DNA from 2 places in the Pseudarthrobacter sp. Y6 genome. Region 1 is predicted to be linked to the other one. Evidence: riboswitches for the same ligand, from Rfam matches in the RefSeq annotation. Region 1 holds a riboswitch; the other holds the start of a gene.

Region 1 (5,133 bases):
GCCGTAAAGCGTTTGGTCCCGCGACAACCGGAGTAGGCGCGGTCAGCGGCGCGGCTTCGGCAGGCTGGACGGCGCGGAGCTGGCCGTAGGAATTGGGGTTGTAGCCCTGGGGTGCGTAGCCGGGGGCGGGAAAGCTGGCGCCGGGGGCTGCCGGGGCGAATGCCGGTCGGGCACCGAACCCCTGGCGGAGGCCGGAGGCCTGACTGGCCTTGCCTGCGTTACGGACGGAGATGTGGACGTATCCGGATGCAACTGACATGAATGCTTACCTCAATGTGAATGGCCGTCATCGCGGCTCGAATGCTGGTTGTCCCCGCAATGAGATCTGGGGAAGGCGCCCTACGCTGGGCTGGGGGCGAATGCCTAGGAACTTCGTGGGTCTGAAGGTCAGGCGTGCATTCGGCAACAGCGCATGTCGGCAGCAGCGGATGTGCTGGGCCAATATTCTGCGGCTGCAGGTGCTGTTGAGTTCTTGTTCACAATTGAAGTGTGCAACGTAACAATGAAAACTTGCAAGTAACAATGGGTGCCTTGTTCCGCATGCTGAGACAGAATACGGTTTTGTGTTACAGATCACCATTCTGAAATGGCGACAAAATGGGAGTTGTTGTCCGCCAAGGGTGCGCAAATGGCCCCTCGCGGCGAACAATCTTCGCTCTTTAATGATGCTAAGTCCATGAAATTCACCGCGCCATGACTTGCCGGAATTGCTCGTTGCCTTTTGCTACCTGTCCAGCGGAAATGGCTCCGGCCCGCGCATTCTCGGCACCCATCTCCCCCCACTCAGCTCGCTAGGCTGGGATTCACAGCGTGCGCACAGGAACCCCATAGCGCGGGCTAACCGAATGATCGGAGAGTTGTCCCATGGCCACTTCGCACTCCATGACCAACAACCTTCCGCAACTGACCCACCCGGACGGCTCCCCCATCCGCGCCCTGGTGGTTGACGACGAACCCAGCCTTTCCGAACTCATGAGCATGGGGCTGCGCATGGCCGGATGGTCCGTTGCCGTGGCTTCGGATGGCCCCGGAGGCCGTCAAGCGTGCCAAGGAGTTCCGCCCGGACGTCCTGGTGCTGGACGTGATGCTGCCAGGGTTCGACGGCGTTGAACTGCTGGGCAGGATCCGCGCCTTCGCGCCGGAGGTACCCGCGCTTTTCCTGACCGCCAAGGACGCCGTCCAGGACAGGATCCTGGGCCCCGCGGCCGGCGGGGATGACTATGTGACCAAGCCGTTCAGCATGGAGGAGGTCCTGCTGCGGCTGCACCGCCTGGTCCGGCGTTGCCACGATGGACACAGCCGAACTTGTGGTGGGCGATCTTGTCCTCAACATCGATACGCGCGAAGTGACCCGTGCGGGCGATGACCTCCAGCTCACGGCCACCCAGTTCGAACTGCTCCGGTACCTCATGGAGAACCCCAAACGCGTGATCAGCAAGGCCCAGATCCTTGACCGCGTCTGGAACTATGACTTCGGCGGCCAGGCCAACATCGTGGAGCTCTACATCTCCTACCTGCGCAAGAAGGTGGAGGCGGTGCACCCGCCCATGATCCATACCGTGCGGGGAGCCGGCTACGTCATCAAGCCGGCCGAGTAGCAGCTCCATGTCCGCTTCGAAAGCACGGCCCGCCAATCCGCTCTACGTGCGCAGCTGGCGGAAGCCTGACACGTGGCATCTACGCACCCGCCTGATCCTGTTGGCCATGACGTTGCTGGTGGCCATCTGTGGCGCCGTGGGCCTGTTCAGCTATGCGTCGATGGATTCCTTTCTCACCGGCCAGCTGGATGACCAGCTGAGCCAGGCCGCCAAACGCTCGAACGATCCGGACCGCCCGCCCCTGGGCGGATTCAATGGCAGGCCGGACCCACTGGATGCCCGCGGGCAGAGTGTCGGAACGCTGAATGCGAGGATCCTGAACGGCCAGATCAATAGCGGCGGCTTCCTGGACTCGGACACCACACGCCTGGCCCTGGAGGCCGACGACAAGCAAACCCTGCTGGCCCTGACGCACAACGGCATTCCCGTGGACCGCTCGCTGTCCAATGGGGATTACCGGATTGTGGCCGTGGAAACCGGCTACGGCGATGTCCTCGTCACGGGACTTCCGCTCGCGGCCAAGGAGAGCACACTGGCGTCGCTGGTCTGGACTTTTGTGTTTGTTTCCCTTGGCGGCCTGGCGCTGATCGGACTGGCCGGAACCGTGCTCATCCGGCGCACCATGAAGCCGTTGGAGCAGCTTTCCGAGGTTGCAACCCGGGTGGCCCGGCTCCCGCTGGATGCGGGCGAGGTGGCACTCGCGGTGCGCGTCCCGCCGTCGAACTCCAACCCCGGAACCGAAGTGGGCAGCGTAGGACACGCCCTCAATCTGATGCTGGATAACGTCGCCAGCGCACTCGAGGCGCGGCAGCGGAGCGAGACCAAGGTGAGGCAGTTCGTTGCGGACGCGTCCCACGAACTGCGCACCCCGCTGACCGCCATCCGCGGCTACACGGAGCTGATGCGGATGACCGAGGACTTCACGCCGGACGGCCGGAAATCCTTGGCGCGGGTCCAGAGCCAGTCCGAACGCATGACCACCCTGGTGGAGGACCTGCTCCTGCTGGCCCGGCTCGATGAGGGGCAGCCCCTGAAACTCAGCGAGGTGGACCTCACACAGCTTGTGATCGAAACCGTCAGTGACGAGAAAGTCATCGCCCCGGACCGCCACTGGCGCCTTGAACTGCCTGACGAGCCGCTCGCCGTCACCGGTGACGCGTCCCAACTGCGTCAGGTGCTGGTCAACCTGCTCTCGAATGCGCGCAAGCACACACCGCCCGGGACCACCATAGTCACCGCCGTCACGAGGTCTGCCGATGGCAGCGCGACGGTGACGGTAACGGACGACGGCGGCGGCATCCCCGCGGAGTTCGTGGACCTTGTTTCTCCCGGTTTGCCCGCGCAGACGCGGCCCGCAAGGGCACTGCGCCGGCCTCGGGCGCCGGGGCGTCGGAGGCCACCAGCGGCCTGGGCCTGTCCATTGTCCAGTCCATCATGGAGGCCCACGGCGGGAGCGTAGAAGTGACATCGCGGGCCGGACGGACAGAGTTCGCCTTGCTCCTCCCCGCCGGCGCCGTGGCGCAACCAGCCGACGTCCGAGCGCAGCAAGTCGACACACCGTCGTCGTGATTCCTGTTACCAAAATGTGACTTAAGGTTCCAGCTCCTGTACCGTCGAACAGGTGCGGTTCCCGTTCGGGCCGCATATCCGGATGACGCCAAGCTCTGCCGCTTCCCGGATTCCGTTTTCAGAGGCAGAGGCGGGGGACCCACCGTCCCGGGCACCAAGTGCCCTTTGGGGTTAAGCCAACACGTGATTGTGCCGTGTGGCCGGATGCCCTCATCCGAACCCGACAGCTAACTCCGCAGGTGTGAGAGGCGATCCATCATGTCTGAATTCAAGGTACAAACGCGCCCGCAGGGCGACACAAAGTCCCACAGCCACCGCAAGCAGACCCGCTTCGGTGCAGCTATGTCCCCATTGTCCAAGGCGGCCCGGATTCCCTCCGTGGGCCAGCGCGTCGCGGTGTTCGCGACGGCGTGCGCCCTGCTGGTCGGCGTCAGTGCCGCAGCACACGCTTCCGAGTCTGCGTCGCTTGCGGCCAGCGCGGACCAGTCCGCCGAACAAGCCAGCGCCCAGTCGAAGCTGAGCTTCGAAGCAGCCGAGATCCAGCCCCCGGCTTCCCCGGAAGCTGCGCCGGCCGAGATCAACGTCGCGCCCCAGGCCGCCGAACCCGCACCTGCCCCGGCCCCGGAGCCCGCTCCGGCTCCGGAACCTGCACCCGCTCCTGCCCCTGCCCCTGTTGTGGCCATCAATGACCCCGCAGGAGCGCAGGCCTACGCCGCCGGGCAGCTGGCGACCTATGGCTGGTCCGCTGACCAGATGCAGTGCCTGCAGACGCTGTGGACCAAGGAATCCGACTGGACCACCACGGCCACCAACGCCAGCAGCGGCGCGTACGGCATCGTCCAGTCGTTGCCCGCTGAGAAGATGGCGAGCGCCGGAGCGGACTACCTCACCAACTACCGCACGCAGATCAGCTGGGGCCTGAACTACATCCAGGAGCGCTACCAGTCACCGTGCGGCGCGCTGAACTTCCACCTGTCGAACAACTGGTACTGAGCCGGACCTTCCGGCCCCCGGGCCTTCCCGGCGTGGCGGTCAGGGTTCCCAGCCCAGCGGCTCCGGGCCATACTTGGGCCATGAAATTCACCACCACCATCCTGGGCAGCGGCAACACGGCAGGCATTGAGGTTCCGGAGGAGGTCATCTCGGCTCCCGGCGCAGGCAAACGCATCATCGAGGTCCCCGATCTCAAAGCCGGAAAGAAATGATCTGCCGTCCCCCGGCGTCCGTTTCCACGGAGACGCTCACAGCACTGTAGTCCGGGATATGGAGCACGCCTGCCGGCAAAGCGCCCGTACTGGGACCCACGGCCACCGTCCGGATACCGGCGGCAACACCTGCCGCGATTCCCGCGGGCGCATCTTCGAACACCACGGCGTCCTCCGGCTTCACGCCCAGCAGCCCGGCTGCCTTCAGATACCCTTCCGGGTGCGGCTTGCCCCATGTGACCAGGTCCGCCGTCACGGCAGTGGCCGGCATGGCCAGTCCCGCAGCGTCCATGCGGATGTCCGCCAGGCTCCTGTCCGCTGAGGTCACCAGCGCCACCGCCTGGGCCGGGATGCTGCGGAGCAGCTCGGCAGCCCCCGGCAACGCGACGATACCGGCAGTCCGCACCCTTTCCATCGCGCCGAGTTCCGCAGTGAGCGCCACAACGTCGGCCCCAGCCGGCGCGAACCGGCGCACGGTGTCGGCAGCCTGGACACCGTGCGAAGTGCGCAGGATTTCGGCGATGTCCAGACCGTACCGGACAGCGAATTCTCCCCAGACCTCCTCCACCACTGCCGTGGAGTCCACCAGCGTGCCGTCCATATCGAAAAGGACGGCCCGGCAAGTCAGTGTTCGTGCGGCGGCAGGTGTGGGGATGTTCATGCTGCCCATTTTGCCTTAGGCGTCACGACCCGGGATGTACTGCACCGCCCACTTGTTGCCGTCGGGATCGGCGAAATAGACGAAGTGCCCCCAGTCCTGC
Region 2 (5,133 bases), 680 kb from region 1:
ATGGCTGTTGCCCGGAGCCGGGCGATGCTGGCCGACGGTGAGCAGTCGCTCCAGCTGTTCAGTGACGCCCTCGCCGGCAAAAACCCCCAGGAATCACTGCTGGAACGCGCCAGGACACTGCTGTGCTACTCCGAACGTCTCGGCGCCTTCGGCCGCCTCCGGAGCGCCCGGGACGGTCTGCTTCGAGCGAAAGTGATGTTCGACGAAGCCGGGGCCCACGCGTGGGCCCAGCACGTCGACTCGCTGCTGCTCGACGAACGTGTGGAACCGGCAGGTGCCCCCGGCAACCCCGCGATCGTGATGCTTGCAGAGCACGAACGTGTGCTGGTGCGCATGGTGGCCCGCGGGATGCGGAACAAGGAAATCGCGGCCACCCTGTATGTCTCTGTCCGGACCGTGGAAGTGCGCCTCACCGCGATTTACCGGAAACTCGGAGTGGAATCACGCGCCCAGCTGACAGCCCTCGCAACGGGAAAGGAAGCCACGCAGGCCAAGGAACAATTCGTCCTTCCCATCCTCTAGGACACCGGCTGGGGCACCGGGCGCTGCAGGTACCCGCAATTCCCGCATTGTTCCCTGCCGGTGCCCACACAACCGCCTCCTTTCCCCGCCGGAACGGCATGCATCCCGCTAATTTTGGAGTACGGAATGCACAGACCCCGGCAGCGAAAAGTGGGAAGGACGCGCACATGAGAACGGTCACCAGAAAGGCCGGTGCCAGGTGACAGCGGAAACCGTCCTGGCCCGCATCAACGTCATGGAACCCTGGCTCGGCGACGACGAAACCCGCGCCGTAGCGGACGTCCTCGCCTCCGGCATACTGACGCAGGGGCCGAAAGTGAAGGCGTTCGAGGCGCAGTTCAGCGCCCTGCAGGAGGTGCGCCACGCCGTGGCGACTTCCAACGGTACCACCGCACTTCATTTAGCGCTGGTAGTGGCCGGAATCGGCCCAGGCGACGACGTCGTTGTTCCGTCACTGGCTTTCATTGCTACAGCGAATGCTGTCACGTACGTCGGGGCGCGGCCGGTGTTCTGCGATGTAGATCCCGTAACCGGCACGGTGACGGGATCTACGATCCGGGCGGCGCTGACCCTTGACACCCGTGCAGTAATTGTGGTGGACCAGGGCGGTGTACCCGTTGACCTGGAACCGGTCCGCGAGCTGTGTGAACGTCACGAAATCACCGTGATTGAAGACGCCGGTTGCGCTGTGGGTTCTCAATACAAGGGCCGGCCAGTGGGTACCGGCGCGGACGTTGCCGTGTGGTCGTTCCACCCGGACAATGTTCTGACCACGGGCGAAGGCGGCATGCTGACAACCCACCGGGCGGACTGGGCAGCACGGGCCCGGAGCCTCCGCAGCCACTCCGTGAACGTGCCCGCGGCGGACCGCCGCCGATCCCGCATGGCCGCGCCGGAGGTGTACGTCGAAGTTGGTTTCGATTGCCAGATGACGGATCTGCAGGCCGCCATCGGCATCGTGCAGCTGGGCCGGCTGCGCGAGATCGTGGCGCGCCGCCGGGAGATCGCCGCACGTTATGAGGCAGGCCTTTCCGGCCTGGCCGGGCTCCGGTTCGTGGCCGACCCACCGTACGGTACCACCAACTTCCAGTCCTTCTGGCTCGAAGTCCTCCCGGGCTTCGCCACGGACCGCGAAGGGCTCCTGGCCCGTCTGGCCGATGCCGGAATTTCGGCGCGCCGCGGCGCCATGGCGGCACACCGGCAGCCTGCCTACCGGTGGCGCGATACGGGTAACGCAGGGCTCCAGACCACCGAACGGCTAACCGACCGGACGCTGGTTCTCCCGATTTTCCACGGCCTGGACAACGTGGGCCTGAACCGGGTCATGAACAGCGTCCGGGCGGCCGCCGGGGTACGCCGGTGAGCGACCTGGTGCTGATCGCAGCCAGCGGGCTAGCCCGGGAAGTCCTGACCATGGTCCGGGCCAGCGGGCAGTACGACGTCGTCGGGCTGCTCGACGACGACAAGGAAATGGCCGGCGTCACCGTGGACGGCGCGCCGGTGCTGGGGACCATCGACGATGCCCCCAAGTTCACCCATGCGCTGGTGCTGGTGTGCCTGGCCTCGGGAAAGTCCCGGGAAGCCGTAGTGGAACGGCTGGCGGCCCTGGGCCTGCGCGATGCCCGCTACGCCACCGCGATCGATCCCACCGTGGAGTGCCCCGAAGGCTGCCGGATCGGCCGCGGCAGCATTCTCCTGAAGAACGCGACTCTGACGGCCTCCGTCACGCTCGGGGCCCATGTTGTGGCCATGCCGTCAGTGACCTTTACGCACGACGACCACGTGGCGGATTTCGCGACGTTCGCGGCCGGTGTGCCGCTGGGCGGGGGAGTCCGGATCGGCCGGGCGGCCTACCTGGGGCTGAACTGCAGCGTCCGTGAACGGACGTCGGTGGGGTCCTACGCCACGGTGGGCATGGGGGTGGCAGTTTTGAGCAACGTGCCCGACGGCGAAACGTGGGTCGGCGTGCCGGCCCACCCCATCAAACACGGATAGGCGAGCGCCAGAAGCGCCGGGCGCAAGGGGGCGCTCCGCAGAAGTAACTTCCGTTACACGATTGTGATTATTCGCGTCCGGTCCTGTACGGTCGATCGGTGGGCCGCCCCAGACGGCCCCAATCCCGGATGACGTCTAACTCTGCCACCTTCGGGATCCACTAGGTTTCAGGCAGAGGCGGGGGACCCGAGTGTCTCGGGCATGGCACAAACATGCCCTCGGGGTGAAGCCGCGCATTCCAATGCGGCCGGATGACCTCCTCCGAACCCGACAGCTAACTCCGCAGGCGTTGAGAGGTAATCACTCATGTCTGCATCCCCTGATCAGCCGCGCTCGGACGCGCGCCCTTATTCCGAGGAAGCCGCGGCGCCCACCCGGCGACGGTCCGCGCTGAAGAAGTCCGCGGACCGTGCAAAGACCCGGCGCACCATGTCGCTGACAGCGGCCGCACTGGTCGCACTGCTGGGTGTTGTCTCCCTAGGCCAGGTCACCGAACAGGCGCCACAAAGCGCCGAGTTGAGCCGCGTCGCGGACACGTCCAGCCGTGCCCAGGCACCGGGGCAGGTCAAGCGCAACACCAGCCCCGCGCCGGCACCACTGCCGGCCACGGACCCCTCCACCGAGCCGACCACGGCTCCGGCACCGGCACCTGAAGCGCCGGCGGTTGCTCCCGCACCCGCCCCGGTAACGACGACAACGGCTGCACCAGCGCCGGCCCCGGCCCTGGCACCCCTTGCATCATCCGGCACAACCGGAACCATGCCCGTTGGAGTCCCCGGCGCGTGGACCATGGCTTTCGCCGATGAATTCAACGGCACGGCCCTTGACACGGCCAAATGGTCCAACTGCTGGTTCTCTCCCAGCTGCGGCAGCATGAACAAGGTCGCCACCAGCCCCGGCAACGTTTCCGTCGGCGGCGGCAACCTTGCCCTTTCCCTCAATTCGTCCACCTCGGGTGCGCTGGTTTCAACCAACCCCAAGGGCGGAGCCGGTACCGGTTACGAGTTCACGACAGGTTATGTCGAGGCCCGGATCAAGTTCCCCGGCGACGGCACGAACCTCTACAACTGGCCTGCGTTCTGGACAAACGGCCAGTCGTGGCCCACCAATGGCGAGAATGACATCGCTGAGGTCCTGAGCGGCAAGATGACCGTGAATTATCACTCAACATCCGGCGCCCACAACCAGGGGACCGTTCCCGGCGACTGGGGCAACAATTTCCACACCTTCGGCCTGCACCGGACGGCGAACTCCGCGGACGTCTACTTCGACGGCGTCAAGGTGAAGTCCTACTCCACCGACGACGGCGGCGCACCGCAGTACATCGTCCTCAATGTCGGCGCGTCGGGAAGCAGCCCGGCGGCATACGGAGCTGCGTCGCAGGTCCAGGTTGATTACGTGCGGGCCTGGAAGTAAACAGCGTCACTTCGGTGAGCGGACGACGGCGGGACCTCCCGCCGTCGTCCGCTTTCTATTAATCGCCTGCTTCCCTTAATACTGTGTAAACCCGCAGTTGTCGGTGCCGGACCGGCGGAACGTTCCGCGGCTCCCGTAAACTCTTGCAATGAAGCTTCTGTACATCACAGAAAGCGTGCCCAACCGGGACCCCATGCTGGGGGACGGCAGTTCCATGATTCCGTTCGAGGTGCTGCGGAACCTTCCCGGAGAAGTGGCAGTGACACTTCTGACCTTCGCCGGACCGGTGGGCGTGCCGGCCGAAATCAGGTCGCGCTGTAACGCCGTGCATGTGATGCCCACGCGCAGCCGCGCCTGGGCCACCGTCCTGTCCGTCTTTGGCCTGACCGGTCTCGGAAAGCACGAGCGGTCCACCGCCAAAGCTATTGCCGTCGCGGCACAACTCTCCGGCCTCCACGACGCCACCCTGATCCATGGTCCGCACGCCCTGTTCCTGGCCAAGTCGGTGAGCGGCCCACTGGTTTTGCAGACTGTGGATCCCTGGTCCGTCCGCGCCGCGATGGACACTGCCATTGCCGGCACCCTCCGCCCGGCCTACCGCGCCCGTGAGTTCCTTGCCCTGCTTGCCGAACGGCGCTTGCCGTCGCGGGCGCGGCTCCTTACTGTGGGCGCCGCCGATGCGCTGACGTGGTCGGAACGGCTGGCGCGGCCCGTCAGGAGCGTTCCCAACGGGGCCGAGAAGTCGGTGCGCGAAGCCGCCAGACAGAACTGTCCGGTGGCCTGTTTTGTTGGCAGCCTGAACTACGGTCCAAACATCGACAGCGCAAACGTCCTGATCAGAAAGATCGCCCCACTCGTGTGGCAGCAGGTTCCGGATGCCAGGTTTGTGCTCGCGGGCCGGTGCCCCGATGCCTCAGTACAAGCCCTGGCCGGCCCCCGCGTGGAGGTCCTCGCCAACGTGCCGTCAGTCCTGGAGGTCTTCCACTCCGCGGACGTCGCAGTCTTTCCCGACGAACACGGTGTCGGCATCCGGAACTCCGTGCGCGAGGCCCTTGCCGCCGGCCTCCCGGTGGTAGCGACGCCGGTGGCCGCCCGCGAGCAGGAACCCCACCCCTTGCTGGCCGTCGAACCGGACACGGAGGGGTTCGTGGATCACGTCGTGCGGCGGCTGACCGCGCCCGGACGGCACCGGACCCCACC

The links. A riboswitch is a leader RNA that binds a small molecule or an ion and turns the genes downstream of it on or off. The one in region 1 is predicted to bind cyclic di-AMP.
Region 2: linked by a shared signal. The riboswitch ahead of ACQCSW_RS00870 (glycoside hydrolase family 16 protein) and the one ahead of ACQCSW_RS04195 (hypothetical protein) in region 1 are both predicted to bind cyclic di-AMP.

The regions. Positions count from the first base shown of each region.
Region 1 covers NZ_CP189574.1:850,136-855,268, reverse strand. The annotation lists gene ACQCSW_RS04210 (winged helix-turn-helix domain-containing protein) at 1-259, opposite strand, end outside; partial or broken gene ACQCSW_RS04205 (response regulator transcription factor) at 865-1,598, shown strand; partial or broken gene ACQCSW_RS04200 (ATP-binding protein) at 1,606-3,167, shown strand; cyclic di-AMP (ydaO/yuaA leader) riboswitch at 3,268-3,420, shown strand; gene ACQCSW_RS04195 (hypothetical protein) at 3,426-4,160, shown strand; gene ACQCSW_RS04190 (hypothetical protein) at 4,241-4,372, shown strand; gene ACQCSW_RS04185 (HAD-IA family hydrolase) at 4,353-5,033, opposite strand; gene ACQCSW_RS04180 (VOC family protein) at 5,049-5,133, opposite strand, start outside.
Region 2 covers NZ_CP189574.1:166,744-171,876, forward strand. The annotation lists gene ACQCSW_RS00855 (LuxR C-terminal-related transcriptional regulator) at 1-522, shown strand, start outside; gene ACQCSW_RS00860 (DegT/DnrJ/EryC1/StrS family aminotransferase) at 758-1,885, shown strand; gene ACQCSW_RS00865 (NeuD/PglB/VioB family sugar acetyltransferase) at 1,882-2,517, shown strand; cyclic di-AMP (ydaO/yuaA leader) riboswitch at 2,666-2,820, shown strand; gene ACQCSW_RS00870 (glycoside hydrolase family 16 protein) at 2,824-3,933, shown strand; gene ACQCSW_RS00875 (glycosyltransferase) at 4,082-5,133, shown strand, end outside.